DNA from 2 places in the Actinomadura sediminis genome. Region 1 is predicted to be linked to the other one. Evidence: riboswitches for the same ligand, from Rfam matches in the RefSeq annotation. Region 1 holds a riboswitch; the other holds the start of a gene.
What was found. A riboswitch is a leader RNA that binds a small molecule or an ion and turns the genes downstream of it on or off. The one in region 1 is predicted to bind cobalamin.

Region 1 (14,946 bases):
CTGCTCGCCGCCCTGGCCGCCGTCCTCGCGCTCGGCGGAGCGCTGACCGCGACGAGGCTGTCGGCCGCCGACGCCCGTCCCGACCTCGCCGTCCTCGCCGCGGTCGGCGCCCGGGCGCGCACCCGGCGGCTGCTGGCGGCGGGCCAGGCGGCGTACATCGCGGCACTGGGCTGCTGGCTCGGGATCGCCGCCGGCATCGTCCCCGGCCTCGCCGCCTCGCGCCTCCTCGCCCGCGGCCCGGGGGACCACGGTGATCCCGGGCCCTTCCTCGACGTCCCCTGGACGACGCTGCTGCTGATCGGGATCGGGGTCCCGCTGATCACGGCCGTCGTCGCGGGACTGTGCACCCGTCCGAAGCTCCCCATGACCCACGCCACGGCCACGTAGCCGCGCCGCGCGGAGCCGCCGCTGCTGATAGCGTCCGGCTCGTGGCTGAGGGGGTGACGGCCGGCGGGGGAGCGGGGACCCTCGACCGCGCACCGGCGGGCCGTGCCGGACGGGACGTGCGCCGCCGCCTGGCCGCGCGCGGACGCCGCCTGCTCGGCCGCGCCCGCGCCCGCGCCGCCGAGCGCGCGCTGCCCGCCGTCGCCGCGGCCGTGTACGCCGCCTACTCGCTGCTGCGCCTGCACACGTTCCGGGCCAGCAGTTACGACCTGGTGATCTTCGACCAGGCGGTCCGCTCCTACAGCGGGTTCGGGCCGCCGGTCGCGATCGTCAAGGGCGTCCACAACGGCTTCGGGCCCTCCTTCTCCGTCCTCGGCGACCACTTCTCGCCGATCCTGGCCGTCCTCGCGCCGCTCTACTGGATCCACGACGGCCCCGGCACGCTGCTCGTCGCGCAGGCCGCGCTGTTCGCCGCCGCGATCGTCCCGATCTGGCGGTACACCGCGCGCAGGCTGGGCGCGGCCGCCGCGTACTGCGCGTCCGCCGCGTACGCGCTGTCGTGGCCGGTCGCCGAGGCGCTCGCGTTCGACTTCCACGAGGTCGCGTTCGTCCCGCTGCTCTCGGCGCTGCTCGTCGAGCGGCACGACGCGGGACGGCGCGGGCAGGCGGCGGCCGTCGCGGCGCTCCTGCTGCTGGTCAAGGAGGACATGGGCCTCCTGCTCGCCGGGTTCGGCCTCTACCTGCTCACCCTGCCCGGCGAGCGCCGCTCCGGCGCCGCCCACATCGCCGTCGGCCTCGTCGCCACCTGGGGCGCCTCGCGGTTCCTCATCCCGGCGTTCGGCGGGGACGACGACTACTACTGGGCGTACGGCGCGCTCGGCCCCGACCTGCCGAGCGCCGCCGCGCACGCGGCGACCCACCCCTGGGACGCCGTCGCGCTGCTGGGCGATCCGCCGGCCAAGCTGCTCACCCTGCTGCTGCTCGCCGCGCCGCTGCTGCTGCTCCCGCTGGCGTCGCCGCTCACGCTCGCCGCGGTGCCGCTGCTCGCCGAGCGGATGCTGGCGACCGGGTTCGAGAACTGGTGGCAGGCGCGGTACCACTACAACGCGTTCGTCATCGCGATCCTCGTCCTGGCGGCCGTGGACGGGGCGGTGCGGCTCCGCCGCCGCCTCCGCGCGGCCCGCCGCGGACCGCGCGCCCTTCCCGCCGCCGCCCTGCTGGTCGCCGCGGCCGTCACCGTCCCGTTCTTCGCGTTCGGCGATCTCGCGGACCCGTCCCTCTACCGGCGCAACGCGCGCGCGCAGGCCGCCGCGGCCGCGGCGGCGCACGTCCCGTCCGGCGCCCTCGTCGAGGCGGCCAACAACATCGGCCCGGCCCTCAGCGCCCGCGCGCGCGTCCTGCTGCTGGACCGCTGGCCCCGCAGCGCGCCGTGGGTCGTCGCCGACGTCGAGCGCCTGACGTTCCCGTTCCGTTCCGTGCACGACCAGCGCGTCCGCGTGGAGGGGCTGCTCCACCTCGGGTACCGGGAGGTGTTCCGGCGGGAGGGCTACGTCGTCCTGCACCATCCCGGCTACCCGCCCACCGGGAATTTTGGACGCCCGTCCAATACATCCGGATGATCTTCCGGTCAGAATGACCGTGAAGGTCTCGGAAAGGTACATCGACCTATCATTTTCGCCAGGAATGACTGATACTTGAAGAAAGTCGTGACGGCCGCGTCCGGCGCGGGCGGCGCAGTCCGCGAAACCGCCGGTCACGCCGCCGGAGCGACGGCACGGGCGAAGTACGGAGCGAGGCCGGCGACGGTCCGGGGCAGGCGCGGAATTCGCCCACCGCGCGCCGCTGCCGCGGAGTGGAATTTCCCGGCCCGGGAGCAGCGTGGCGCGGGGTGGAATATGTCGAACGGTCAGGACGCGCCGGCCGCGGACGTCCGGCGCTTCGAAACCTGCGGGCGGGCGTGGATCGCCGGCCTGCGGCACGTCTGGTCCGCCGGTGAGGCCGGCATGGCCGACCGCGGCCCCGTCATCGAGGGCCCGCCGCTGCTGTTCGAGATCGCCTCGGTCAGCCGCGACGACCCCATCCTGCGCGAGCACGGCGACCGCGCCGGTCTCGCCGGCCCCGGCCGCCCCGCCGGGGGCCGCACCCGCCCCGACGGCCCGGCGGACGGCGCGTCCGGCGGGGCCCGCCCGGACGCCGAGCAGGTCCGCTGGGTCGTCGACCTCCTGCGCTCCCGCCCCTGGACCACCAGCGCCTGGATCCCGCTCACGACGCCCGGCGAGCCCGCCGGCGCCCCGCCCGCCCCGACCGTGCCCGCCCCGACTGTGCCCGCTTCGACCGTGCCCGCCCCGACCGTGCTCGCCTTCCGCATCCGCGGCTACCGGCTGATCACGACGGCGATGTTCCGCGCCCAGAACGTCCACCGCGCCTACCTCGCCTACCTCCCGCTGCGCGAGGTCCAGGTCCACGTCGCCGACCGCCTCGGCCTGCCGTCCGGGCCGCTCCGCGTCTTCGTCGACGTCCCCCACCTCCACGTGGCGGACGCCGACCGCGTCGCGGGCATCCTCGCCGCCCAGCCCGAGTCCAACGCGGCGTGACCCGTCCGGACGCGGCCCGACCCGCACATCACCGACCCGCCCTTGACAGACCCGGACAAAGGTGAGTTACCGGTGGGTGTTTCCCCGTGCGCGATGAGCGGACGCGGCGAGGGATAGACTCGCCGACGGGGCGAGCGCACGACGAGGTGACTCGCGACTTCAGCTGCACACGACCCGAACATCCATCTTTCGAAGGACCGTTTCCTTGAGCAAGCCCGTCGTCCTCGTCGCAGAAGAACTCTCTCCCGCCGGCATCGCCGTGCTGGAATCCGACTTCGAGGTCCGCCACGTCGACGGAAGCGACCGCGAGCGGCTGCTGCCCGCGGTGGCCGACGTCGACGCGCTGATCGTCCGCAGCGCCACCAAGGTCACCGCGGAGGTGTTCCGGCACGCCGCGAGGCTGCGCGTCGTCGCCCGCGCCGGCGTCGGCCTCGACAACGTCGACGTCGAGGCCGCCACCAAGGCCGGCGTCATGGTGGTGAACGCGCCGACCTCCAACATCGTCACCGCCGCCGAGCACGCCATCGCGCTGCTGCTGGCCACCGCCCGGAACGTGCCACAGGGCCACGCCGCGCTCAAGCAGGGCGAGTGGAAGCGGTCCAAGTACACCGGCGTCGAGCTCCAGGGCAAGACCGTCGGCGTCCTCGGCCTCGGCCGCATCGGCGTGCTCGTCGCCCAGCGCCTCGCCGCGTTCGACATGAACGTGATCGCGTTCGACCCCTACGTGCAGGCGGCCCGCGCCGCGCAGCTCGGCGTCAAGCTCGTCACGCTCGACGAGCTGCTCGCCGAGAGCGACTTCATCACCGTGCACCTGCCGAAGACCCCCGAGACCCTCGGGCTCATCGGCGACCGCGAGCTGCACCGGGTCAAGCCGAGCGTCCGGATCGTCAACGCCGCCCGCGGCGGGATCGTCGACGAGGAGGCCCTCGAACTGGCGATCAAGGACGGCCGCGTCGCCGCCGCCGGCCTCGACGTGTTCAGCAGCGAGCCCTGCACCGACAGCCCGCTGTTCCACCACGACAACGTCGTGGTCACCCCGCACCTCGGCGCCAGCACCCACGAGGCGCAGGAGAAGGCGGGCACGCAGGTCGCCCGCTCGGTGAAGCTCGCGCTCTCCGGCGAGTTCGTCCCGGACGCCGTCAACGTGCAGGGCGGCGCCGTCGCCGAGGACGTCAAGCCCGGCCTCCCGCTCGCCGAGAAGCTCGGCCGGATCTTCACCGCCCTCGCCGGCGGCGTCCCGGTCCGGCTCGACGTCGTCGTCCGCGGCGAGATCGCCGAGCACGACGTCAAGGTGCTCGAGCTGGCCGCGCTCAAGGGCGTCTTCGTGGACGTCATCGAGGAGGCCGTCACGTTCGTGAACGCCCCCCTCCTGGCCCGCGACCGCGGTGTCGAGGTGACCCTCACCACCAGCGAGGACAGCCCCGACTGGCGGAACGTCGTCCAGGTGCGCGGCACCATGGCCGACGGCGAGGTCGTGTCGGTGTCCGGCACCCTCACCGGCCCCAAGCACGCCGAGCGGCTCATCGAGATCAACGGCTACAACATGGAGCTGGTCCCGACCGAGCACATGGCGTTCTTCTCCTACGTCGACCGTCCCGGCATCGTCGGCGCCGTCGGCAAGCTGCTCGGCGACGCGCAGGTCAACATCGCCGGCATGCAGGTCGGCCGGGACGCCAAGGGCGGTCGCGCGCTGATCGCCCTGACCGTCGACTCCGCCATCCCGTCGCAGCTCGTCGACGCCATCAAGACCGAGGTCGGCGCCGACATGGGCCGCCGCGTCGACCTGGACGGCTGACGCTCGACCACCGCCGCGGGGGCGGGCGCCCGGCACCGCGCCGGGCGCCCGCCCCCACGCCGTCCACTCGTTTTGCATCTCGCATACTGAGATTTTCGGTCACCTGTCGGGACAACCGCACAGCGGTGCGGGTACCGTTGCAGGGAGTATGCGGCGCTTCGTGGTAATCCTTCGCTGCCGCAGCGGGGCCTGATCATCGGCGGGCCGGCCCGCTGCGGAGGCAGCGCACGGCCATGAGTCCGATGCCGCGCCCGACCGTGCGAACCACGGTCGCCCGGCGGCCCTCACGCCAACCGCTCAGCGATACGGAGACTCCCATGGACAGCATCACCGCGCCCGCCGCCCAGCCCGCCGACGACGCCCGCGACGAGGCGGCCCGCGCCCTGCAGATCGCCCTGGACCGCCGCGACAACGGCGGCCACCCCACCCGCTGACCCGCTCCCGCCCGCCCCGCGGGCCCGGCGGGCCCGGCGGGCGATACGCCCGGCGTCGCGCCCCGTTCAGGCGCGTCGCCTCGGGCGGTTGCCGGGGGGCGGGCGGCGCGGCAGGGTTGGGGCATGACGCCGAGTTCCCGCGTGGTCGCGGAGTCCGCCGAACCGGGCGAGGTCGCCGGCATCCTGCGGGACGTCGGGCGCCTCGGCCCGTTCTTCGAGATCCGCACCGACCCGGCCGAAGAGGCCGACCCCACGTGGCGGCCTTTCCCCGAGACCGACCGCGCGCGGCTCACCGACCTGACCGCCCGGTACGCCGAACGGCTCGGCACGTCCGAACGGCGGGTCGCCGCCTCCATCCTGTTCCAAGGGCTCGCGTCCCGGCTGTGGTCCCCGATGGTCGCGGCGGCGGCGCGGGGCGTCGTCCCCGACCTCGCGGGGCTGCACTGGCGGTGGGCGCCCGGCGCGCCCGTCGCGCTGTGGCTGGCCGCGCCCGGCGGGCGGCGCACCGGCGGGACGGACGACGCCGCGCGGCTCGTCCACGACCAGGTCGTCGCCCGGGCCCTCGCGCCGCTCCGCGACACGCTGGCGGACGTCGTCCGGCTCGCCGACGGGCTCGTGTGGGGCAACGCCGCGTCGGCGCTCGCCGGAAGCCTGAACGTCGGCCCGCGCGACCCCGCACGGGCGGCGATCGTCCGGGCGCTGCTGGCGCTCCCGCCGCTGGACGGCACCGGCGGCTTCGGCCCCGCCGGGTTCGTCCGGCGGAGCTGCTGCCTGTACTACCGGGTGCCGCCCGGCGGCGGCATGTGCGGCGACTGCGCCCTGCTCAGGCGGGGGCCGTCCGGCGGGTGAGCGCCCGCTCGGACAGGAAGCCGAACAGCAGGCCCAGCGTCGCCCACAGCGCGAGCTGGATCCCCAGCGAAGCGATCCGGAAGTCCCACAGCACGGTGGCGGGGAAGCCGTCCGGGAGCGCGTCGGGATCGGGGGTGAGCCGGTTCGCGACGGCGATCAGGACCACGAAACCGATCACCGTGACGATCGTCGCGTTCCAGGCGCCCAGGCGCGGGACGAGGCGGCGGCCCACGATCAGCGCCGCCGCGGTCGCCAGGACGCCGAGCGCCGCCATCCCGAAGTACAGCGCGGTACGGCCCCCGATCGTCTCGGGATCGCCGACGGCCGGAGGCGTCGCCGGGTACTTGAGGGACGGGACGAGCACGAGCGCGACGAACCCGGCCGCCGCGACCACGGCGGCGGTGGCGCGGGCGCCGAGCGCGCCGAGGCGCCCCTGCGCGAACGCGAACGCGATCGCGAAGAGGCCGCCGACCGCGACCCCGTACACCCCCACCGCGGTGATCAGGCCCACGGTCCGCTGCGCGGTGCGGCTCACCACCTCTTCCTCGTGCGGGTGGCCACCGGCGGCGCGGGCCGCCGCCTCCTCGAACGCGATGGCGTCGGCGACCCGCGGCTCCCCGTAGATCCACGCGACCACCAGCGCGACCGCGGCGGCGGCGAGGCCCGCGAGCATGCCCCGGACGAGCAGTCGTCTCATCATCGCGGCGGCCTCAGTGGCAGGGGAAGCCGAGCAGGTGCCGGCCGTCGTGGGTGAACTCGTGGATCCAGGTGCCGCCGAAGACGGACGTCGCGCCCTGTTCGGCGCCGACGAAGTAGAGCAGGACCCCGGCCAGGACGAATGCGAAGATCGCCCACGGCAGGATCTCGCGGACCGGGACGCGGACGGGCGTCGCCGGACGCGCGTCGGGCGCCGCGGCGGACGGGACGGCGTGCTGTGCCATCGCGGGTCTCCTCACGGGGGTCGCTCGCCCCCTGTCATGGGAGGACGACGGGTCAGTGTCCTGACTCCCAGATCGCCGCCTTCCGCCGACCTTCCAGCCGTGCGGCCGTGGTCCGGATGGCGGAGGCTCCCTGGTCACAGTGGCGGGACCGTCCCGGAGTCGCACCGGGTTCCTGCGCACCGTCGCCTCGGTGTGAAGTTGTCGTACCGAGCGTGCCCTCCGCCGCCGCGTCGGTCAAGGGGGCGATGTGCCCGGAATGCGAGACGGAAGCCCATGCAGTGAGACGTTTGCAGTAGAGTGCGCGCATGGCATCCCGCAGCATCCGTCTGGCCGTCATCCCCGGTGACGGGATCGGCCCCGAGGTGGTCGCCGAAGGACTGAAGGTCCTCGAGGCGGTCGCGCCGTCCGGCGGCCTGAACTTCGAGCAGACCTCCTACGACCTGGGCGCCGCCCGCTGGCACCGGACGGGCGAGACGCTGCCCGACTCGGTCCTCGACGAGCTGCGCGAGCAGGAGGTCATCCTGCTGGGCGCCGTAGGCGACCCGAGCGTGCCGAGCGGCGTGCTGGAGCGCGGGCTGCTGCTGCGGACCCGGTTCGAGCTCGACCACTACGTCAACCTGCGTCCCGTCAAGCTGTTCCCCGGCGTCACGACCCCGCTCGCGGGCGTCGCCCCGGACGACATCGACATGGTCGTCGTCCGCGAGGGCACCGAGGGGCCGTACACCGGCGTCGGCGGCGTCCTGCGCAAGGGCACCCGGCACGAGGTCGCGACGCAGGAGAGCGTCAACACCGCGTTCGGCGTCGAGCGGGTGATCCGGTACGCGTTCGAGGTCGCCGCGTCGCGTCCGCGCAGGCACCTGACGCTCGTCCACAAGGACAACGTGCTGACGTTCGCCGGCGACCTCTACCAGCGGACGCTGAAGCGGGTCGGCGCTGAGTACCCGCAGGTGACCACCGCGTACACGCACGTGGACGCGGCCACGATGTTCTTCGTCAACGATCCGCGGCGGTTCGACGTCGTCGTCACCGACAACCTGTTCGGCGACATCATCACCGACATCGGCGCGGCCATCGCGGGCGGCATCGGCCTCGCCGCGTCCGGCAACGTCAACCCGGACCGGACGGCGCCGTCGATGTTCGAGCCCGTGCACGGCAGCGCACCCGACATCGCGGGGCAGGGCAAGGCCGACCCGACCGCCACGATCCTGTCGGTCGCGATGCTGCTCGACCACGTCGGCGCCGGCGACGCCGCGCGGCGGGTCGAGCGGGCGGTGTCGGACGACCTGGGCGAGCGCGGCGCGCTCGGCGCCCGGTCGACCGCGCAGATCGGCGACGCGATCGCCAAGCGAGTATCCGGCTAGGGGCACGCCTCTCCGCCGGAACAGGGACACTCCGGGCGTGCCGTACGGCGCGCCCGGTTTTTCCGTGTGCGCCGTTACCGAGGAGTCACCTCCACGAAGTACGACAATAAGGACTAAGACGCCCATGCGGCGACGGGGCCGCACCGGCGATCCGCGAGAGGACAACCGCGATGAGCAGCAACCTGGACTTCGAGATCACGCTCACCGACCGGCCGGCATCGGCCGCCGAGCGCGAACGCGTCCTGGCCGACCCGGGCTTCGGGCGGTACTTCACCGACCACATGGTCACGATCCGCTACTCGGCGGACCGCGGCTGGTACGACGCGAAACTCGAACCGTACGGGCCGATCCCGATGGACCCGGCGTGCCAGGTGTTCCACTACGCGCAGGAGCTCTTCGAGGGCCTCAAGGCGTACAAGCAGCCGGACGGCTCGATCGTCACGTTCCGCCCCTACATGAACGCCGCGCGGATGAACCGGTCCGCCAAGCGGATGGCGATGCCGCAGATCCCGGACGACCTGTTCGTCCGGGCCTGCGAGCTCCTCGTCGCCACCGACCGCGACTGGGTGCCCGACACCGAGGGGCACAGCCTCTACCTGCGCCCGTTCATGTTCGCCACCACCCGCGCGCTCGGCGTCAACAACCCGGCCGGCGAGTTCCTGTTCATGGTCATCGCGTCGCCGTCCGGGCTGTACTACCCGCGCGGCATCAAGCCCGTCTCGGTGTGGCTGTCGCAGGACTACACCCGCGCGGCCCCCGGCGGCACCGGCGAGGCGAAGTTCGGCGGCAACTACGCGGCGTCCTTCGCCGGGCAGGCCGAGGCCGTCGAGAAGGGCTGCGACCAGGTCGTCTGGCTCGACGCGGTGGAGCACCGCTGGGTCGAGGAGGTCGGCTCGATGAACCTCATGTTCGTCTACGGCTCCGGCTCGGACGCCCGGATCCTGACGCCCGCGCTGACCGGCACCCTCCTCGCCGGCATCACCCGCGACTCGATGCTCAAGCTCGCGCCCGACCTCGGCATCCAGGCCGAAGAGGGCAAGATCAGCATCGAGGAGTGGCAGGCGGGCTGCGAGTCCGGCGAGATCACCGAGGTGTTCGGCTGCGGCACCGCCGCGATCATCAGCCCGGTCGGGCACGTCAAGGGCCACGACCGCGAATGGACGATCGGCGACGGCGAGCCCGGCGAGATCTCGATGCGGCTCCGCGAGGAACTCATCGGCATCCAGTACGGCACCCGCCCCGACCCGTACGGCTGGGTCCACGAGATCGTCGCGGCGCCCTCGGCGTCAGGCCGCTAGGCGGCCCTCCCTCAACGGGCGCCGCGTGCGAGTGCCGCATCGGTGAGGGCTTGGCAGATGCGCCTGTTGGCGTCGTGACGCGGGGGGACGGAGACCGGTTCTCCGTCCCCCTGCGTCTCGGGATGTGGGATCGCGTTCTCAGCATCGGATCGGGTGTGGCACACTGGGTCGCATCATGCGCCACAGCCTCGTGATTATCGGCTGGCGCGCCGGCATCTGACGGGACAACGCCGGCGCGCAGACCTCTCACGTCCGTGAGGGGTCTTTTTTGTGTCCTGGCGCCGATCCGCCCATATCTGGGGGTTTCCGAAACCATGCAAGGTGACGCTTTCCACGTCTACGACACCACGCTGCGCGACGGCTCGCAGCAGGAGGGGCTGAACCTCTCCGTGGCCGACAAGCTCGCCATCGCGCGGCACCTGGACGACCTGGGCATCGGCTTCATCGAGGGCGGCTGGCCGGGCGCCAACCCCAAGGACACCGAATTCTTCAGGCGGGCTCGGACCGAGCTGGACCTGAGGCACGCGCGGCTCACCGCGTTCGGCGCGACCCGCCGGGCCGGGGTGAAGGCGGCCGACGACCCGCAGGTCGCCGCGCTGCGCGAATCCGGCGCGTCCGTCGTGACCCTGGTCGCCAAGAGTCACGACAGGCACGTCGAGCTGGCCCTCCGCACCAGCCTGGAGGAGAACCTCGCGATGATCCGCGACACGGTCTCCCACCTGCGTGCGGAGGGCCAACGCGTCTTCCTGGACGCCGAGCATTTCTTCGACGGCTACAAGGCCAACCGGGCCTACGCGCTGGAGGCCGTCCGCACCGCCGCCGAGGCCGGCGCGGACGTCGTCGCGCTGTGCGACACCAACGGCGGCATGCTGCCGGACGAACTCGCCGACGTCGTCCACGACGTCGTGTCCCTCGGCGTGCGGGTCGGCATCCACTGCCACGACGACTCGGGCTGCGCGGTGGCGAACTCGCTCGCCGCCGTGAAGGCCGGCGCCACGCACGTCCAGGGGTGCGCCAACGGGTACGGCGAGCGCAGCGGCAACGCGAACCTGTTCACCCTCGTCGGGAACCTGCAGCTCAAGCGGGGGATGAACCTCGTGCGGGACGACCAGCTCGCCGAGATGACCCGGATCGCGCACGCCGTGTCGGAGGTCACGAACGTGACGCCGAGCTCGCAGCAGCCCTACGTGGGCCTGTCGGCGTTCGCGCACAAGGCGGGCCTGCACGCGTCCGCCGTCAAGGTCGACCCGGACCTGTACCAGCACATCGACCCGGCCGCCGTCGGCAACGACATGCGGATGCTGGTCTCCAGCATGGCCGGGCGCGCCTCGGTCGAGCTGAAGGGCCGCGAGCTCGGCTACGACCTGTCCGGCGACAAGGCCAAGGCCGTCGTCGACCGGGTCAAGGAACTGGAGTCGACCGGCTACACCTACGAGGCCGCCGACGCCTCCTTCGAGCTCCTGCTGCGGGAGGAGCTGACGGGCGTCCGGCAGCGGCACTTCGAGGTCGAGTCGTGGCGGTCGATCGTGGAGCGCCGCCCGGACGGCTCCATGGTCAGCGAGGCGACCGTGAAGCTGCACGCCAAGGGCGAGCGGATCATCGCGACCGGCGAGGGCAACGGTCCCGTCAACGCCCTCGACAACGCGCTCCGCATCGCGCTCGAGCGGCTGTACCCGGAGCTGGCGCGGCTGGAGCTCGTCGACTACAAGGTCCGCATCCTGGAGGGCTCCCACGGCACCGACGCCCGCACCCGGGTCCTGATCGAGTCGGGCGACGGCACCCGCGAGTGGGGCACCGTCGGCGTCGAGGACAACGTCATCGCCGCGTCCTGGCAGGCCCTCGAGGAGGCCGTCACCTACTGCCTGCTGCACGCGGGCCACGAGGTCGGCTGACCGGGCCCCGCAGGGGCGCCGAAGTATCCGGGGGATCAGTGGGCATGATCGGTGCATGAGCACCGAAGTGACCGACAATCCCGCCGAGCAGCGCTACGACGCCACCGTGGACGGCGCCTCCGCCGGGTACGCCGAGTACGAACCGGGGGAGGGCGTCGTCATGTTCACGCACACCGAGATCGACCCGGCCTTCAAGGGCAAGGGCGTCGGCGGCGCGCTGGTCAGGGGAGCGCTCGACGACGTGCGCGCGAAGGGCCTGCGCGTCGTCCCGCTCTGCCCGTTCGTCAAGGGGTGGATCGAGAAGCACCCCGACTACGGGGACCTGGTGGCCCGCTGACGACCCCGGCGGCGTCCGCCCGGCCGGACGGACGCCGCCGGCCGTTCAGGAATCGCCGGGCTTCGGTCCGGCGCTCTGGACGACCTCGAAGCTCCACAGTTCCGCGCCCGCCGCGGCCGGGCCGCCGTGCCCGTGCCCGTGGCCGGCGGGGCGGTCCTTCGCGGCTTCCGCGTGGCCCCGCTGGAACTGCCGGCTCTCGGTCCAGCGCTTGAAGTCCTCCTCACTGCGCCACTTCGTGTACACCAGGTACCGGTCCTGGCCTTCGACGGGACGCAGCAGCTCGAAGCCCTCGAACCCCTCGGCCGACTCCACCAGCCCGGCCCGGCCGGCGAACCGGCGCTCGATCTCCTCGCGCATCTCCGGGTTCACGGTCAGGACGTTGATCTTCACGACGGACAACGCGGGTCTCCTTCGCCTCGGGTGCCTGCTCTCCCTGCATCGTCCTACACGGCCCGAGGCCACGGCGTCCCGCCCTCCAGGAGAGCCGCGCCGACAGTGACACCGACAGTGACACCGACATCGACGCCGGTGGGCTTCGAGGCGTGCGCCCGGGCCGGGGGCGCCGAGGACCCCGTGCCGGTCTTTCCGCCGGTGGCGGCGCGGCGCAGGAGGAGTTCCCGCGGAATCGCGGAAATCGGTGGCGGTTTCCGGGCGGGACGGTCACCATGGGACGAGCGCGGCACGCGCGGCGTTCCCGCATGCCGTTCCCCAGCCCCCGAAACACCGGAGTGATCGTATGCCTGTCCGACCCTGGAACCCCGAGGACCTCGGGCGTCCGACGGACGGAGAACGGGTCGACGTGGCCTTCGGGCTGGGCCGGGTGTACGAGCACGAGGGCGACCTGGAGCGGGCCGCCGGCTGGTACCGGCGGGCGGCCGAGTCCGGGCACGCCGGCGCGGCCCTGCGGCTCGGCGCCGTGCTGGGCCGGCTGGCCGACGCCCGGTCCGCCGATGCGTCCGACGAGTCCGCCGAGGACCTGCTCGCGGAGGCCACGCGCTGGCTGAGCGGGGTGCAGGCCGCCACCACGCCGGACGCCATCGAGCTGATCACCGACATGCTGAACCGGCACCAGCGGCAGGCGGCACGGCGGGGGCTCGAACCCACCGCGACGGGCTGAACCGCCCGCCGGGGACGAACCTCGCCGCCGTCCCGGCCGTCGGACTCCATGAGACCGACGACGGGAGAGCGACCGATGAGCGGCGACCCGACCCCGCGCCCAGAACGCCGGTACCTGCCCCCGGACCACGCGGCCACCACCGAGTTCGCCGCCCCCGGCACGGACTCGAACGCCGCCGACCCGAACGCCACCGACCCCGACCCGCCGGACGCGCCCGCGGACGTCCGCGAAGAGCCCGCGGACGCGCCGGGCGACACCGCGCCCACCGCACCCGCACCGGGTGACACCGCACCAGGGGACACCGCACCGGACGGCCGCGGCCCGCGCGAGCCCGAGGACGTGCGGGTCGCGCCGCTGCACGCCCCGCCCGCCGGGCGCGGACGGTCGGGCGGCACCGCCGAACTCGCGGGCCCGTCGCCGACCCCGCCCGGGCCTCACGCGCCGCCGGTGCGCGGGCGCGGAGGGAAGGTTCGCGGCCCCGCCTTCGCGCTCGGAACCGGCGTGCTCGTGGTCGCCGTGGCGCTCGGGGCCGTGTTCGCCCTCGGCGGCGACGGGGAACCGGCCGACGCCCCGGAGGCGACGCCCACAGCGACGCCCACGGCGACGTCCACGGCCGGGACCCCCGGCGGGACGGGCGGCGGTGCGGCGCCCGCGCCGACGACCGGGCCGTCGACGACCGGGCCGTCCACGGCGGTGCCCGAGGCGCCCGCCGCCGGAGCGGAGCCGCCGCTGCGGGGCGACGGCGTCGCCTACCGGGTCGTCGAGGACGGTCCGGGCTACTACGAGGGTTCGTTCGTCGTGACCAACCGCACCGGACGGCCGCTGACGTCGTGGCGGCTGTCGTTCCTGGCGCCCGGTTCGGACGTCCGCAACGCGTGGGGCGGACGGCTGGTGCGGGGCGGCGAGCGGGCGGTGATCGAGAACACGCCGGGCGCGGCGGCCGTCCCGCCGATGGGCACGGTGACGGTCCGGTTCGGCGCCGCGGGGGAGCCGGCGCCGCCCGCCGAATGCGTCGTGAACGGCGCGGGGTGCGGCCTCTGACCGGGGTACTAGGCTCTCGAACATGCGTATCGCGAGGTTCTCCACCGACGAGGGCATGTCCTTCGGGGTGGTGGAGGAGAACACCGTCGCCGCCGTCGCGGCGCATCCTTTCGGAGAGCTCACCTTCACCGGGCACCGTTTCCCGCTCGCCGACGTCCGGCTGCTGGCCCCGATCCTGCCGAGCAAGGTCATCGCGATCGGCAAGAACTACGCCGAGCACGCGGAGGAGATGGGCGGGGAGGCCCCCGCCGAGCCGCTGATCTTCGCGAAGCCGTCGACCAGCGTGATCGGGCCGGGCGAGGCGATCGCCTACCCGGAGAAGCTGTCCGAGCGCGTCGACCACGAGGGCGAGCTCGCGCTGGTGATCGGCCGGATGTGCCGGGAGGTCCCGGCGTCCCGGGCCGCCGAGGTGATCCTCGGCTACACCTGCGCGAACGACGTCACGGCCCGCGACCTGCAGGCCAGGGACGGCCAGTGGACGCGCGCGAAGGGATTCGACACGTTCTGCCCGCTCGGCCCGTGGATCGAGACCGAGGCCGACCCCGCGGACCTGGCGATCAGCACGTCCGTCAACGGCGAGGTCAGGCAGAGCGCCCGCACGTCGCAGCTCATCCACGACATCCCCAGGCTCGTGGAGTACGTCAGCCAGGTCATGACGCTGCTGCCGGGGGACGTCATCCTGACCGGCACCCCGGCGGGCGTGGGCCCGCTGGAGGTCGGCGACGAGGTCACCGTGACCGTCGAGAACGTGGGGACCCTCACCAACCGGGTCATCGCCCGCGACTGAGCGGCCGGAACGCGGAAGGCGCCCGGCGCGGCCCGGGCGCCGGCCCGCGGGGGGCGCACTCCGCGCGACGGAGGCGTGCGGACGGCCGTCGGCTAATCGTTTTGGTCCAAGTCCCC
Region 2 (14,946 bases), on a different contig from region 1:
CCGAGCTGGCCGCAGGAGTCCCTGCGGGCCGGGGCGGTGGCGGTCAAGAGCTTCGGCTGGTACTGGGCGCTGCACTCGACGCGCAAGACGTCGGACGGCCGGTGCTTCGACGTCTACGACACCACGTCGAGCCAGGTGTACCGGCCGGGCTCGGCGAAGGCGTCGACGAGCGCCGCGGTGGACGCGACGTGGGGCACCCGGATGACCCGGAGCGGGAAGATCATGCAGGCCCACTACTGCGCCACGACGACGGCGTGCGGCGCCTGGGTCAACGGGGACTGGATGTCGCAGTACGGCTCCCGTGACAAGGCCAACGCGGGCTGGAGCCACTCCAGAATCCTCAAGTCCTACTACAGCGGGATCGTCCTCGACTGATCCCAAGGATCACCGGCCCCGGTTCCCCGTCGTGTCGTCCACGGCGGGGAACCGGGGTCCCTGCACGATGACCTGGAAGTTGACCGGGCGGCTTCCGGGAAACGCGACCTTTCCCTCGGCGTCCACCATCTTGAAGCGCACGTAACATAAACCCGGCTTCTTCGGCGTGGCGATGTCCACCCGGATGTCGACCATTTCCCCGGGGCCGGTGTCGTCGATCGGCACATCGGAGATGGTCTGGCATTGGTCGGCGCGCTGCGGGAGGTCGAGGCGGCGCAGCGAATATCCCTCCCACGGCACGGTCCCGGCGTTCTTGATCCGCCACACCTTGGTCACCGTCCCGCGCGCCGGGACGCGCGTGCAGTCGGGCAGCGTGACGTCGGTGATGAAGGCGGCCGCGTCCCCCTCGTGCGCCGGCGGGGCCGGGGGCGGGTTGGTCGCGCGCACCGGGCAGTCGGCCGGGGCCGGCGCGGCCTTCGCGGGGACGACGCCGGACGGCTTCGGGCCGTTCCCGCCCGCCGCGGAGTCGCGGTCGACGACGACCACGATGAGGGCCGCCGACCCGAGACCGGCGGCCGCCGTCGCGAGCGCCGCCGCCACGGCGCGGGTCGGCCGGGGCCGTGCCCGGCCCCCGGTCGCGGGGGCCGCCGGTCCCCCGCCGTCCGCGGCCTCACCGGACGCGGGACTCTCCGGGTCCGGCCGGGGCACGCCGGCGTCCCGGGCGTCGCCGGTCTCGGGGACGGGCGGGACTGGCGCGGCGGCCGCGGGTTCGGGGGGCGGGGCGGACGGGGCGCCCTTGGCGGTCGCGGAGCGGACCGTCCGGTTCGCGCTCTCCCAGCGTTCCCGGTACTCGGACGGGTCGCCGCCGCACGCCTTGACGAACTCGACCGTCGTTCCCCAGCTCGGGAGTTTGTTCCCCTTCGTGGCTTCGTGCAGCGTCGTGTGGGAGATGGCTCCCGACCGTCCGGACATCTCGCGGAAAGGCGGGTTACCGACCGAGTTGCGCAACTCTCGCAGAGCCGCCGCGAAATCCGCGATCGCCGCCTGTGCACGCTTGTCGCCCACCGGGTGAAGCTAACAGCGCCCATGGCCGTCCCTCAAGCCCGAACCCGTATCGGCGGGGTCCGGGACAAGGCATAACGGTTTCGGCCACATGAAGGATCAGTGGCCCGAAAGAACCCGCACGTCAACGGCGGTGCCGCGAGGAAGGCGTCCGGGATCGGCATTGTCGGCCGAAACGGAAGAGGGATGTCGGAATGGGTACGGAATTGAGACCGAACGGGGAAGCGGCACGGTGGCGGGTCCGCGCTGCTCTGAGCAGATCCGCCGTGGGCAGATCGGGCCGTGGGCAGTGCCTCCCGCACCGCACAGTGAAGTCATGAGCGAGGAACAGAAAATCCCGTTGTTCAACGAACGGGTACGCAACGAGCTCTACCGGCAGCGCGTCCTCGTCCTCGACGGCGCGCTCGACGACGACAACGGCACGCTGCTGGCGACGCAGCTGATCACCCTCGCGCGGGAGGACGCGGCGGCCGACATCTCCCTGTGGATCCACTCCCCCGGCGGGTCGGTGCCGTCCATGCTCGCCATCCGCGACGTCATGCGGCTCGTCCCGTGCGACGTGTCCACCCTGGTGCTCGGCATCGCCTACAGCGCGGGCCAGTTCCTGCTGTCGTCCGGGACCCGCGGCAAGCGCCGCGCGATGCCGCACGCCCGCGTGCTGATGCACCAGGGCTCCGCCGGGATCGCCGGGGCCGCCGTCGACATCGAACTCCAGGCCGGCGACCTGCGCCACACCCGCGACACCGTCCTCGGGCTCATCGCCGAGGACACCGGCCAGCCCCTCGACCGGGTCTTCGAGGACTCGCTGCACGACCGCTGGTACACGGCGCGGGAGGCGCTCGAGTACGGGTTCGTCGACGCGATCGTCGGCGACTTCGACGAGATCGCGCCCGCCGCCCGCCGGCCCGCCGGGCTCCGCCGCGAGGGAGACGTCCGATGAGCACCTACACGATCCCGAACGTCATCGCGCAGCATCCCCGCGGCGAGCGGATCATGGACGTCTACTCGCACCTGCTCACGGAGCGGATCATCTACCTCGGCACCGGCATCGACGCGGGCGTCGCGAACGCCCTCGTCGCGCAGCTGCTGTACCTGGAGTCCGACAGCCCCGAACGCGACATCCAGCTCTACATCAACTGCGAGGGCGGCGACCCGAGCGCGATGCTCGCCGTGTACGACACGCTGCGCTACATCCGCCCGCAGGTCGCGACGACGTGCGTGGGGCAGGCGGTCGCCGTCGGCGCCGTGCTCCTCGCCGCGGGGACGCCCGGCAAGCGCGCCGCGCTGCCGCACACCCGGGTCGTCCTGCACCAGCCGATGGGGCAGGGCCGCGGCGCGATCCCGGACCTCATCCTGCAGGCGGACGAGGTCGTCCGCGTGCGCGCGGACATCGAGGACATCCTCTCCCGGCACACCGGCCAGGACACCGCGACGCTGCGCGCCGACACCGACCGCGACCGCGTGTTCACCGCGGAGGGGGCGCTGGAGTACGGCCTCATCGACCACGTGATCGAGGAGCGGCAGCCGGCCCCCGCGTAGGCCCGCCAGGGCCCCGGGGCCCGCCTATGCGGCCAGGGCGTACGCGGCCCGGCAGGTGGGGCTCGCCGGAGCGGACCCGGCCCGCGCCGTTCCCGCCGGGACGGTCCGGGCCGGGACGGCCAGGAGGGTCGTCGCGACCGCGAGCGTCAGATCGGCGAGCGTCGTGTCCAGGGCGCCCGCGACCGCGGCGATCATCTCGCTCGACGGCTCCTTGACGCCGCGTTCGATCTCGGAGAGGTACTGCGGCGAGACCCCCGCGCGGCGGGCGGTCTCGACCAGGATCTCGCCGCGCTCGAGGCGCAGGCGGCGCAGGCACGAGCCGAGCGCGTCGCGCCACAGCGGCTCCGCCGCCGGGCGCGTCGAGTCCGGCTCGCGCGGCGTCTCGTCCGATCGGGTGCTCTCGGCCATGCGCACATCGTAAGTCGGCGGCGCCGCCGTGCCCACGCGTTCCGCCCACCGCTGAACGGCCGGGGACGGACGCGGCGGCCCGGCGGACGCACCGGCGATTTCCCCGATCACCCTCGACAGCACCGACCACGTCCTCGCCACCCGCAACGGGCAGCACGTCATCACCGCCTGGCTGCGGTGGCACCTGGCCGACGAGGGGTTCCGCCGCGCGGCCGCGGTCAGGTGTAGGCGATCAGGCGGCCGCACACGATCACGAGCGGCCAGGTGGTGAGGGAGACGAGGGCGGCGGCGCGGGCGGACGGCGGGGGCCGGACGCCGTCGTCCCAGTCGCGGACGGTGCGGAAGACGCCCGTGTGGAAGAGCAGGATGTTCAGGCCCGCGGCGCCGATGAGCAGGACCTTCACCTGGAACGCGGTGTTGTGCGCGACCAGCGTGGCGTTCGCCGAGAACAGCAGGAGCCCGGTGGCGGCGGCCACGGCGAACCCCGCGCGGGACCACGGGAGGGTGTGCCGGGCCAGGGCAGCGACCGGGAGCCGCCGGGAAACGCCCAGCAGCCGCAGATCGAAGATCGCGATGGCGCCGAACATCGCGGCGATGCCGACGAGGTGGGCCGACGCGGTCAGCGCGTACGTCCACCGGCCGTCCCGGACGGCGGCGGCCGGGGCGGTGGCCTCCAGCCAGGTGAGGACGCCGTCCAGGGTCATCGGCCCGCCCGGCGGGTGCGGAGCCGGATCAGGCCCGCGACCAGGCCCGCCGCCACCAGCGCGCCCCCGCCCAGCAGGAACACCGGCGGGTCGTCCGCGCCGGTCGCCGCCGGGCCGCCCGCCCGCCCCGGCGTGCTCCGGGCGCCCGGCGCGGACGAGCGGGAGCGTGCGGCGTCGAGGCAGCGGTCCACGATGCGGGTGATCGACCCCCGGTACCGGTGGGCCCCCGTGCCCGTGTAGATCATCTGGACGCGCAGTTCGCCCGCGTACTCGTCGCCCTCGGCGTCGCACCGGCGGTAGACGATCGCCGCGACCTCGTCCCCGGTGTTCGGGCGTCCGGACAGGTCGTTCAGCGTGCCGGTGATGTCGGGCGGCAGGAGCAGCTCGCGGACCTGCCCCGCGCCCTCCGGGACGGGCGGGCCGCTCCACGCGTCGTGCCCGCGCAGCCGCTCGGCGCCGGGCAGCCGGGACGGGACGGCCAGGTCCGCCGGAACCTCGATCCGCAGCCGCGCGTGGGGGAACCCGTACCGCGCCTGGATCACCCGCCCGCGCAGGTAGAGCGGCCGGCTCGCGTCGTAGCTGCCGCCGCCCCCATGGTGCGCGAGCATCCCGTGCGACATGAGGAAACCGACGATCATGCGTGTCCTCCCGTGTGAGTCTCCCTCTTACTACTGAGGCGCACATAAAGGAACGCGAAAGGCCCCTAGGGTTCGGGGTGACGTCACCCTGCGACGGTCTGTTCGAGCGTGCCGAGCGCTACCTCGGCCCCGTGACGCACGCCGAGCCGCCGGACGTCCTCGGGTACGACCGCGGGTTCGCGATCGGCTTCCACCGGCACCCCCCGATGACCGCCCCGGGACTCCTTTCGTCCACGACGATGACGGCACCGATCTCTACCGGGAGTCGGCCGGCGTCAGGGGTACACGACGCGGTACCAGTGCGCGGGCTCGTCCTCGAGCTGTTCCAGCCGGACGCGCGTGCCGCCGGGGCTGTCGAAGAGGCGCACGCCGTCCCCGAGGAGCACGGGGGCGACGAAGACGAGCACCTCGTCGAGGATCCCGGCCTCGATGCACTGGCGGGCGACGTTCGCGCCCAGGATGTTGACGTAGCGGTCGCCGGCGGCGGCCCGGGCCTCGGCGACGGCGGTGCGGAGGTCGCCGACGAAGGTGATCCCCGGGACCGGCTCGGCCGGGGGCCGGTGCGTCAGGACGAACATCGGCCCGTCGTACTGCCCGCCGAACGCGCCCTCCTTGTCGGTGCCCTCGTTCGGGTCGCCGCCGCCGAAGGTGCCGTTGCCGGCGATGATGGCGCCGATCCGGTCGACGAGCCCTTCGGCCGCCGGGTCGGGGTCGGCCAGGTGCTCCGTCAGCCAGGACATGTCCCCGCCCGGTGCCGCGATGAAGCCGTCGAGCGACATCGTCGCCGAGTACAGGAGCTTTGCCACGGTTCTTCCTTTCGTCATGGTCGAGAGGTCCGACCGGGCGGGGAGCCCGAACTCATCGGGCCGCCACCGGAGGACCGCCGCACCCCGTCGCCGCCGCCCGCGCGATGCAGCCGCACCCGCAAATGCACGTTCTGCGACGTTCGTCATGAAGGCGGCGGTTGCCTGCTGTGCCACAATGGCCCGCGTAGGCGACGGCGGAACGAGGAAGCCGGTGTGAATCCGGCGCGGTCCCGCCACTGTGATCGGCGAGCGGACCCCGAACACGCCACTGCCCCTCCGGGGGCGGGAAGGCCGGGGCGAGCGACGACCCGAGAGCCAGGAGACTCACGCGGTCGCCTCCTCATGGGAACTGGGGCGGATCTCCCCAGAGAGGAGAGGCTGACATGCCCGTGGGAATCCCGGTGGTCCGGGGTCGCGGCGGACGCGCGCCCGCGTTCGTGCTCGCGTTGCTGCTCTTGGTGTCGGGCTGCGGCGGGTCCGGCCCGTCCGCGGACGGACCGGACGGGCCCGTCCCGCCCGGCTTCCCGGTGACGATCGAGAACTGCGGCGTCACGACCACCTACGAGCGCCCGCCGCGGCGCGCCGTATCGCTGAACCAGCACGCGACCGAGGTGATGCTCGCGCTCGGCCTCGAACGGTCGATGGTCGGCACCGCGTTCCCCGACGACGCCGTCCTGCCGGAGTTCGCGGAGGCGTACGGCGGGATCGAGGTGCTCGCCGACGAGTACCCGTCGTTCGAGGTCCTGCTGGCGGCCGAGCCCGACTTCGTGTACGGCGGCTGGGCCAGCGCGTTCGCCGAGAACGACGGGCGGAGCCGCGCGGCCCTGCGGAACGCCGGCATCGGCACGCACCTCAACATCGAGGAGTGCCCGGACGGTCCGGTGACGATGGCGACGGTCGAGGAGGAGATCCGCACCGTCGCGAAGATCTTCGGGGTGCCCGCCCGCGCCGAGGAGCGGATCGCGTCGATGCGCGCCGTGCTGCGGCGGACCGCGGACGCCCTGGCGGGCGCCGACCCGCTGAAGGTCGCCGTGTACGACAGCGGCGACCGGACCGTCCTCACCTCGGGCGGCGCCGGGATCGGCAACGAGATCATCCGGCTCGCGGGCGGCGCCAACCTGTTCGCCGACCTCGACGACGCCTACGGGGACGTCTCGTTCGAGCAGTTCGCCGAACGCGCGCCCGAAGTGATCGTCATCTACGACTACGGCGACCGGCCGGTCCGGGAGAAGAAGAGGTTCCTGCTGGACAACCCCGCTCTGCGGGACGTGCCCGCGATCAGGAACGAGCGGTTCGCGGTGCTGCCGCTGTCGTCGACGGTCACGGGGGTGCGGGTGGCGGACGCGGTGGAGACGCTGGCCCGCCAGCTGCACCCGGACCGCTTCGCGTGACCGGACACGCGGGACGGGCCGCGCTCCCCCGCGTGCGCGCGCCGTACCCGCTCGTCCTGGGCCTGCTCGGGGCGCTGCTGCTCGGGACCGCGACGGCCGGGGTCGCCGTCGGGTCCGTCGGCATCCCGCCCGGCGACGTGTGGGGCGTCCTCCTGCACCGGCTCCACCCCGCGCTGGCGGCCGCGGACTGGACGCCCGCCCGCGAGACGATCGTGCTCGACGTGCGGCTCCCGCGGGTCGTCCTGTGCGGGGTCGTCGGCGCGGGCCTGTCGGTGTGCGGCATGGCGCTGCAGGCGATCGTCCGGAACCCGCTCGCCGACCCGATGCTGCTCGGGGTGTCGTCCGGCGCGTCGGTCGGGGCGGTGCTGGTCGTGGTGTTCCACGTGTCCTGGTTCGGGATGTTCACGCTGCCGCTGGCCGCGTTCGGCGGCGCCCTCCTCGCCCTCGTCCTGGTGTACGCGCTCGCCCGCTCGGGCGGCCGGATGACGACCGTGCGGCTCGTCCTCGCGGGCGTCGCGACGGCCGAGGTGCTGTCGGCCGTCGCGAGTTACCTCGTCATCACCTCGGACGACCCGCACGGCGCCGAGTCGGCGCTGCGCTGGATGCTCGGGGGGCTGGGCGGCACCACCTGGACGGTGCTGTGGATCCCGGCGGCCGCCGTGCTGGCCGGGACCGCGATCCTGCTCGGGCTGTCCCGCCCGCTGAACCTGCTGCTGGCCGGGGAGGAGGCCGCGACGGCGCTCGGCATGGACGTGCACCGGTTCCGCGCCGCGCTGTTCGTGCTGGTCGCACTGATGATCGGGACGATCGTCGCGGTCAGCGGCGCGATCGGGTTCGTCGGGCTGATCATGCCGCACGCGGTCCGGCTGCTGGTCGGCGCCGACCACCGCCGCGCGCTCCCGGTCGTCGCGCTGCTCGGCGCGTCCTTCCTGATCGCCGCCGACCTGGCCGCGCGGACCCTGGTCAGCCCGGAGGAGATCCCCGTCGGCATCCTCACCGCCCTCGTCGGCGGCCCGGTGTTCCTGTACCTGATGCGGCGGAAGGCGGCCCGGTGACCGCGAGGGGCGCGCCCGGGACGCTCGAGGCCGAGGCGGTGTCGGTCGTGCTCGGCGGCCGGACGCTGGTCGACCGCGTGTCCCTGGTCGCGGCGCCGTCCCAGGTCGTCGGTCTCATCGGGCCGAACGGCGCGGGCAAGTCGACGCTGCTGCGCACGTTCTACCGTGCGCTGCGCCCGGCATCCGGACGGGTCCTGCTGGACGGCGACGACGTGCGGCGGGTCCCCGGGCGGCGGCTCGCGCGGCGGCTCGCGGCCGTCCTGCAGGAGGCCCCGGGGGACTTCGAGCTGACCGCGTACGACGTCGTCGCCATGGGCCGCACCCCGTACAAGCGCGCGTTCCAGGGCGACGACGCCGCCGACCGCGAGATCGTCCTCGCCGCGCTCGCCGAGCTGGAGGCCGCGGACCTGGCGGACGCGCCGTTCGACCGGCTGTCGGGCGGCGAGAAGCAGCGCGTCCTCATCGCCCGCGCGCTCGCGCAGCGCACCGGGACCCTGGTGCTGGACGAGCCGACCAACCACCTCGACCTGCGGCACCAGATCGACGCGCTCCGGCTCGTCCGCCGCCTCGGCGCCACCGCCGTCATCGCGCTGCACGACCTCAACCTCGCCGCGGCGTACTGTGACCGCGTGCACGTGCTGGACGGCGGCCGGACGGTCGCCGCGGGGACGCCCGCCGAGGTGCTCACCCCGGACCTGCTCGCCGCCGTGTACCGCGTCGACGCCGAGGTCACCGAGCATCCCCGCACGGGCGTCCCGCAGATCACGGTCCTGCCGGAGTGACCCGGACGTCCCGGACGCGGAGGGCCGCGCGGCCCGCCCCGGTCACCCCGGGGCGGGCCGTGCGCCCTCGGCGGGGCCGCCGCCGCGGTTCCCCGGAGGCCGGTTCGGCTCGACGGCCCGGTGGACCAGCTCGGCGAGGTTGTAGCCGACGATGCTCGCGACGTCGGCCAGCCCGGGGGTGCTCACGATGGCGTTGGCCTCACCGGTGCTGAGGCTGCGGTGCCAGCGGGTGTCCGCCTTGGGCTTCTCGTTGTTCCAGTAGGGCCGCGCCTTCTCCACGAACTTCTCCGCCTCGGCCCGCGCGGGCCCGTCGAGCCGTCCGATGTGCTCGTCGAGCTGCTCCTTGCCGACGTACGGCACGAAGGAGCTCCAGTTGCCCCCGGCGTCGTGGATCCGGCTGTTGTCCGGCTTGTCCCGCAGCGGCAGGTGGAGGAAGGCGGCCAGGCGTTCGAGGTGGCGTTCCGGGCGCGCCATGTAGCCCTCGTAGCGCACCACCATGTGCGGGAGCCCGTGCGTGTTCACCGTCCGGAGCGCGTCGACGTAGGTGTTCCGCCAGATGCCCGCCCCCTGCCACAGCGGTTCGCCCGTCCGGTTGCGGTGGCTGATCGCGAAGGCGATCGGGTTCCGCGCGGTGAGGATCACGCTGATCGGGTTCCGGGTCGCCGGGTCGGCCCGCTTCTGCTCGACGGCCCGCCGGAGCCAGGCGACGTACTTGCTGCCGTCGAGGATCGCCGAGGCGCCCAGCGACCGCGCGAACTCCTCGTGCATGCCGAGGATGTCGTCGTAGGTCACCCGCTCGCGGAGCGCGTCGGTGAAGTGGCCGCACTCCCGGCCGAGCAGGGAGCAGGGGCCGCAGATCGTCCCGGCGTCCTGATGGCTGAACCCGGGGAGCTGGGTGAAGTTGTTCAGCTCGCCCACGTAGTGGGCCTTCTTGATCCGGGTCGTCACGTCGCGTCCGATCAGCGTCGACCCCGAGAACAGGGTGCCGAGGACGAAGACGGACGCCGGAGGCCGATCCGGCGTCTTGGGGAGCCGGGAGCGGATGTTCAGGAGCCTCCCGGGCACGGCCGGAGCTCCTTGCGTCTCAGAGTTCATGCGTCTCAAAGTTCATGTTCACGCCCACGGTGACGACGAGTGGCTTCCTGCGCCCTTTCACCCCGGTCGGCGCCGGTGGGCGGCGCCGCGGCACGAGCAGGACACCCCGCACATTGTGCCGGTCGCCGCCGCGGGCCGCGCACGGCGCTCGAGGTGGGCGGCTGTTCAGGCGGTGATCACGCGGGCGTCACCCGGTGCACGGGCGGGCGCTGCGGCCGGCGTCGAGGGTGGTGGCCGCCTCGGCGCGGTGCCGGGGCGGAAGGAGGAGCGCAGATGAGGATGTGGCGGAAGGCCGCGGCGGGATGCGCGGCGGCCGTGCTCGCGGGCGGTATCGCGGTCCCGGCCGAGGCCGGGGAACGGCGCGGGACGAGGTTCGACCTGCAGGCGCACCGGGGCGGCCTCGGGCTCGTGGCGGAGAGCACGACGGCGGCGTTCGCGAACGCGCTGGAGCTCGGCGTGAGCACGCTGGAACTGGACGTGCAGATCACCGCGGACCGGCGCGCGGTCGTCACCCACGACCGGCGGGTCGCCGCGCACAAGTGCCGGGACACCGGCCCCGCGTTCCCCGGCGACCCCGAGTACCCGTACGTCGGCAAGTACGTCAAGGACCTGACGCTGCGGCAGGTGCGGACGCTGGACTGCGGGTCGCTGACGCTGCCGGAGCACCCCGGCCAGCGGCCCGTTCCGGGGGCGCGGATGCCGCTGCTGAGCGAGGTGTTCGACCTCGTGCACCGGTACCGGGCCTACGGGGTGAAGCTCAACATCGAGACGAAGGTCGAGGCGGGGGCGCCGCACGAGACGGCGCCGCGCGAGCAGTTCGTCCGGATCACGGCGCACGAGGTGCGCAGGGCGCGGATGCTGCGGCAGGTGACGATCCAGAGCTTCGACTGGGGCGCGCTGATGCGGATGCGGGAGGTGGAGCCGCGGCTGGAGCTGGTGGCGCTCACCAACTACGACTTCCTGCAGACCGGGCGGCCGGGACGGTCGCCGTGGCTCGGCGGCATCGACATCGACGACTTCGGCGGCGACCCGCTGAAGGCGGTGAAGTCGTTCGGCGCGTCCGCGTTCTCGCCGGTGCACGGCTTCCCGCAGAACGGCAAGGTCACCGACCCCGGCTACCGGCCCTACGTCACCGCGGACATGGTGCGGCGGGCGCACCGGCTGGGGTTGAAGGTGGTGCCCTGGACGGTCAACGACCCGGCCACGATGGACAAGCTGATCGACGACGGCGTGGACGGGATCATCACCGACCGGCCCGACCTGCTCCGCGCGGTGATGGACGACCGCGGGTTCAGGCTGCCGAAGCGGTACGAGGCGCGCGGGCCGCACCCCCGGTAGGGCGTCCTCGGCGGTTGACGCGAGCGGGTAGTTTGCTGCTGGCCGTGCCCGGCCCGCATCATTCGTTGTCTTGAACCGTTCGCATTTGTGAAGTTAGGTTGGCGCCATGACCGCATCCCAGACCCCGAACGCCGCCCAGGAGCTGCGCGGTGCCGGCCTGCGGGTGACGGCGGCGCGCGTGGCGCTGCTCGAGACCGTCCGGGCCGGCGACCACCTCGGTGTCGAGGCGATCGCGTCGGGGGTCCGCGACCGTGTGGGCCACATCAGCCTGCAGGCGGTGTACGAGGCCCTGCACGCGCTGACCGCGGCGGGTCTCGTGCGGCGCATCGAGCCCGCCGGGAGCCCGGCGCGGTTCGAGGGGCGCGTCGGCGACAACCACCACCACCTGGTGTGCCGCCGGTGCGGCGCGGTCAAGGACGTCGACTGCGCCGTCGGGCACCCGCCGTGCCTGGACCCGGTCGACGACTCGGGATACCTGGTCGACGAGGCCGACGTGACGTTCTGGGGGCTGTGCCCCAGGTGCCGGGCCGCCTGACGGCCGGGCCGGCCCGCGCGGGCCGGCCCGGAACGGTCGGTCAGGCGAGCGCGGCCAGGTCGTACCGGTCGAGGTTCATGACCTTGTCCCACGCGGCGACGAAGTCCTGGACGAACTTCTCCTTCGCGTCGTCGCTGGCGTAGACCTCCGCGACCGCGCGGAGTTCGGAGTTCGAGCCGAACACGAGGTCGGCGCGGCTGCCCGTCCAGCGCACCTCGCCGGACGCGTCGCGGCCCTCGAAGGTCTCCGAGTTCTCGTCCACCGGCTTCCACACCGTGCCCATGTCGAGCAGGTTGACGAAGAAGTCGTTGGTCAGCTTCCCGGGGGTGTCGGTGAGGACGCCCAGGGACGTCTGACCGTGGTTCGCCTCGAGGACGCGCAGGCCGCCGAGGAGGACGGTCATCTCGGGGGCGCTCAGGGTCAGCAGGTTCGCCCGGTCGATCAGCAGGAACTCGCCCGGCAGCTCGTGGCCCTTCTTGAGGAAGTTGCGGAACCCGTCGTGCATGGGCTCCATCACCTCGAACGACTCCACGTCGGTCTGTTCCTGCGACGCGTCCGTGCGGCCCGGGGTGAACGGCACCTCGATGTCGTGGCCGGCGTCCTTCGCGGCCTTCTCGACGGCGGCGCACCCGCCGAGCACGATGAGGTCGGCGAGCGAGATCCGCTTGCCGCCCGTCTGCTCGGCGTTGAACGCCTCCTGGACCTCCTCCAGCCTGCGCAGGACGGTCGCGAGCCGCTCGGGGTCGTTGACCTCCCAGTTCCGCTGCGGCTCGAGCCGGATGCGGGCGCCGTTGGCGCCGCCGCGCTTGTCGGTGCCGCGGAACGACGCCGCCGACGCCCACGCGGTGGAGACCAGCTCCGAGACCGACAGGCCCGAGTCGAGCACCCGGGCCTTGAGGGCGGCGACGTCCTCGGGGCCGACGAGCTCGTGGTCCACCGCCGGGACCGGGTCCTGCCAGACGAGCTCCTCGGTCGGCACCTCGGGGCCGAGGTAGCGGACGACCGGCCCCATGTCGCGGTGCGTCAGCTTGAACCAGGCGCGGGCGAAGGCGTCCGCGAACTCGTCCGGGTTGTCCTTGAAGCGCCGCGAGATCGGCTCGTAGATCGGGTCGAAGCGCAGCGACAGGTCGGTCGTCAGCATCATCGGCTGGCGGTTCAGCGTGCCGTCCTCCGGGTCGGGCACCGTGTTGGCGCCCGCGCCGTCCTTCGGCCGCCACTGGTTCGCCCCCGCCGGGCTCTTCGTCAGCTCCCACTCGTAGCCGAACAGGACCTCCCAGAAGGTGTTGTCCCACTTGGTCGGGGTGGGCGTCCAGGTGACCTCGAGGCCGCTGGTGTGGGAGTCGCGGCCCTTGCCGGTGCCGTGCGTGCTCTTCCAGCCGAGGCCCTGGTCCTCCAGCGGGGCGCCCTCGGGCTCGGGGCCGATGTGCTCGTCCCCCGGGGCCGCGCCGTGCGTCTTGCCGAAGGTGTGGCCGCCGGCGATCAGCGCGACGGTCTCCTCGTCATTCATGCCCATGCGGCCGAACGTCTCGCGGATGTCGCGGGCCGCGGCGACCGGGTCGGGGTTGCCGTTGGGGCCCTCCGGGTTGACGTAGATGAGGCCCATCTGCACCGCGGCCAGGGGCTTCTCCAGGTCGCGGTCTCCGCTGTAGCGCTCGTCGTCGAGCCAGACGGTCTCCGGGCCCCAGAAGACGTCCTCCTCGGCCTCCCAGGCGTCCTCGCGGCCCCCGCCGAAGCCGTACGTCTTGAGGCCCATCGTCTCGAGGGCGACGTTGCCGGCCAGGATCATCAGGTCGGCCCAGGAGATCTTCCGGCCGTACTTCTGCTTCACCGGCCACAGGACGCGGCGGGCCTTGTCGAGGCTCGCGTTGTCCGGCCAGCTGTTCAGCGGCGCGAACCGCTGCTGGCCCGCGCCGGCGCCGCCCCGGCCGTCGCTGACGCGGTAGGTGCCCGCGCTGTGCCACGCCATCCGGATGATCAGCGGCCCGTAGTGCCCGAAGTCGGCCGGCCACCAGTCCTGCGAGTCCGTGAGGACGCGCGCGATGTCCTCCTTCACGGCGGGCAGGTCGAGGCTGTTGAACGCCTCGGCGTAGTTGAAGTCCTCGCCCAGCGGGTTCGCCACGGGGGGGTTCTTGGCGAGCATCTTCAGGTTGAGCCGGTCGGGCCACCAGCCGCGGTTGCCGCCGCCCTGCGTCGGGTGCGGGGCGCGGGTCCGCGCGACGGGGCAGCCGCCCTCGCCCGCCTTGTCGGTGTCGTGAACGTTGTCGGCCATGCGATTCCTTCCGGTGCTGAGCGGGGGTGGGGATCAGGAACTCTCGGCGGTGGAGCAGTCGGGACACAGCCCCCAGTAGACGACCTCGGCCTCGTCGACCGCGTAGCCGCGATCGTCCGACGCGGTCAGGCACGGCGCGTCGCCGACCGCGCAGTCGACGTCGGCGATGGCGCCGCAGGCCCGGCACACGAGGTGGTGGTGGTTGTCGCCGACCCGCAACTCGTAGCGCGCCACGGACCCGGACGGCTGGATGCGCCGGACGAGCCCCGCGGCGGTCAGCGTGTGCAACGAGTCGTACACGGCCTGGTGGGAGACCTTGGGAAGGCTGCTGCGCACGGCACCGATGATCGTGTCCGTGTCCGCGTGCGGGTGCGCCAGCACCGCGCTCAGCACGGCCGTCCGGGGACGGGTCACGCGCAGAGCGGCCCCGCGCAGCATCCGCTGGAAGTCCAAGGCCGTCGCCACGTCGGAAAGACTGTCCCAGTTTCTTGAACCAGTCAAGAGTAGGAATCGATAAGGGAGAAAACGTTGATCTCACCCCGCCTGACGTGCCCGGACGCGCCCGGGCCCCGGCCCCGCGCTCGCCCCCGGCCGGGCCGGTCTTCGCGGGTACCCTGCCCGGCATGAGCGAAACCGCGATCATCACCGGGGCGGCGGGCGGCATCGGCGCGGCGACGGCCCGGCTGCTGGCGGCGTCCGGTGCCCGCTGCGTGCTCGTGGACCGCGACCCGAAGGTGGCGGACGTCGCCGCGTCGATCGGCGGCACCGCCCTGGTGGGCGACCTGACCGACCCCGACCTGTCGGTGCGGGCCGCCGCGGACGCGGGGGACGGGCTCGGCCTGGTCGTCCTCAACGCCGGGACGAACTGCGCCGACAAGGACCCGGCCACGCTCGACCTCGACCGCTACCGGGCGGTCGTCGGGGTGAACCAGCACTCGGTCACCTACGG

Region 2: another riboswitch for cobalamin. It lies ahead of ACFQ11_RS14365 (ABC transporter substrate-binding protein); the one in region 1 lies ahead of ACFQ11_RS32385 (CbtB domain-containing protein).

Annotation. Positions count from the first base shown of each region.
Region 1 covers NZ_JBHTJA010000116.1:3,473-18,418, reverse strand. Annotated here, with positions in the region: partial or broken gene ACFQ11_RS32415 (FtsX-like permease family protein) at 1-387, shown strand, start outside; gene ACFQ11_RS32410 (DUF2079 domain-containing protein) at 429-2,003, shown strand; gene ACFQ11_RS32405 (thymidylate synthase family protein) at 2,280-2,978, shown strand; gene serA (phosphoglycerate dehydrogenase) at 3,184-4,773, shown strand; gene ACFQ11_RS32395 ((2Fe-2S)-binding protein) at 5,331-6,056, shown strand; gene ACFQ11_RS32390 (CbtA family protein) at 6,031-6,756, opposite strand; gene ACFQ11_RS32385 (CbtB domain-containing protein) at 6,767-6,997, opposite strand; cobalamin riboswitch at 7,051-7,172, opposite strand; gene ACFQ11_RS32380 (3-isopropylmalate dehydrogenase) at 7,303-8,358, shown strand; gene ACFQ11_RS32375 (branched-chain amino acid aminotransferase) at 8,529-9,656, shown strand; gene cimA (citramalate synthase) at 9,971-11,548, shown strand; gene ACFQ11_RS32365 (GNAT family N-acetyltransferase) at 11,604-11,885, shown strand; gene ACFQ11_RS32360 (antibiotic biosynthesis monooxygenase family protein) at 11,931-12,284, opposite strand; gene ACFQ11_RS32355 (hypothetical protein) at 12,622-13,002, shown strand; gene ACFQ11_RS32350 (cellulose binding domain-containing protein) at 13,078-14,043, shown strand; gene ACFQ11_RS32345 (fumarylacetoacetate hydrolase family protein) at 14,066-14,830, shown strand.
Region 2 covers NZ_JBHTJA010000022.1:60,678-75,623, forward strand. Annotated here, with positions in the region: gene ACFQ11_RS14325 (SpoIID/LytB domain-containing protein) at 1-375, shown strand, start outside; gene ACFQ11_RS14330 (NBR1-Ig-like domain-containing protein) at 385-1,440, opposite strand; gene ACFQ11_RS14335 (ClpP family protease) at 1,754-2,377, shown strand; gene ACFQ11_RS14340 (ClpP family protease) at 2,374-2,976, shown strand; gene ACFQ11_RS14345 (helix-turn-helix domain-containing protein) at 3,001-3,384, opposite strand; gene ACFQ11_RS14350 (DUF6644 family protein) at 3,603-4,088, opposite strand; gene ACFQ11_RS14355 (hypothetical protein) at 4,085-4,726, opposite strand; gene ACFQ11_RS14360 (dihydrofolate reductase family protein) at 5,002-5,532, opposite strand; cobalamin riboswitch at 5,676-5,878, shown strand; gene ACFQ11_RS14365 (ABC transporter substrate-binding protein) at 5,916-6,923, shown strand; gene ACFQ11_RS14370 (FecCD family ABC transporter permease) at 6,920-7,978, shown strand; gene ACFQ11_RS14375 (ABC transporter ATP-binding protein) at 7,975-8,760, shown strand; gene ACFQ11_RS14380 (hypothetical protein) at 8,803-9,825, opposite strand; gene ACFQ11_RS14385 (glycerophosphodiester phosphodiesterase family protein) at 10,129-11,193, shown strand; gene ACFQ11_RS14390 (Fur family transcriptional regulator) at 11,300-11,728, shown strand; gene katG (catalase/peroxidase HPI) at 11,769-13,997, opposite strand; gene ACFQ11_RS14400 (Fur family transcriptional regulator) at 14,031-14,435, opposite strand; gene ACFQ11_RS14405 (SDR family oxidoreductase) at 14,621-14,946, shown strand, end outside.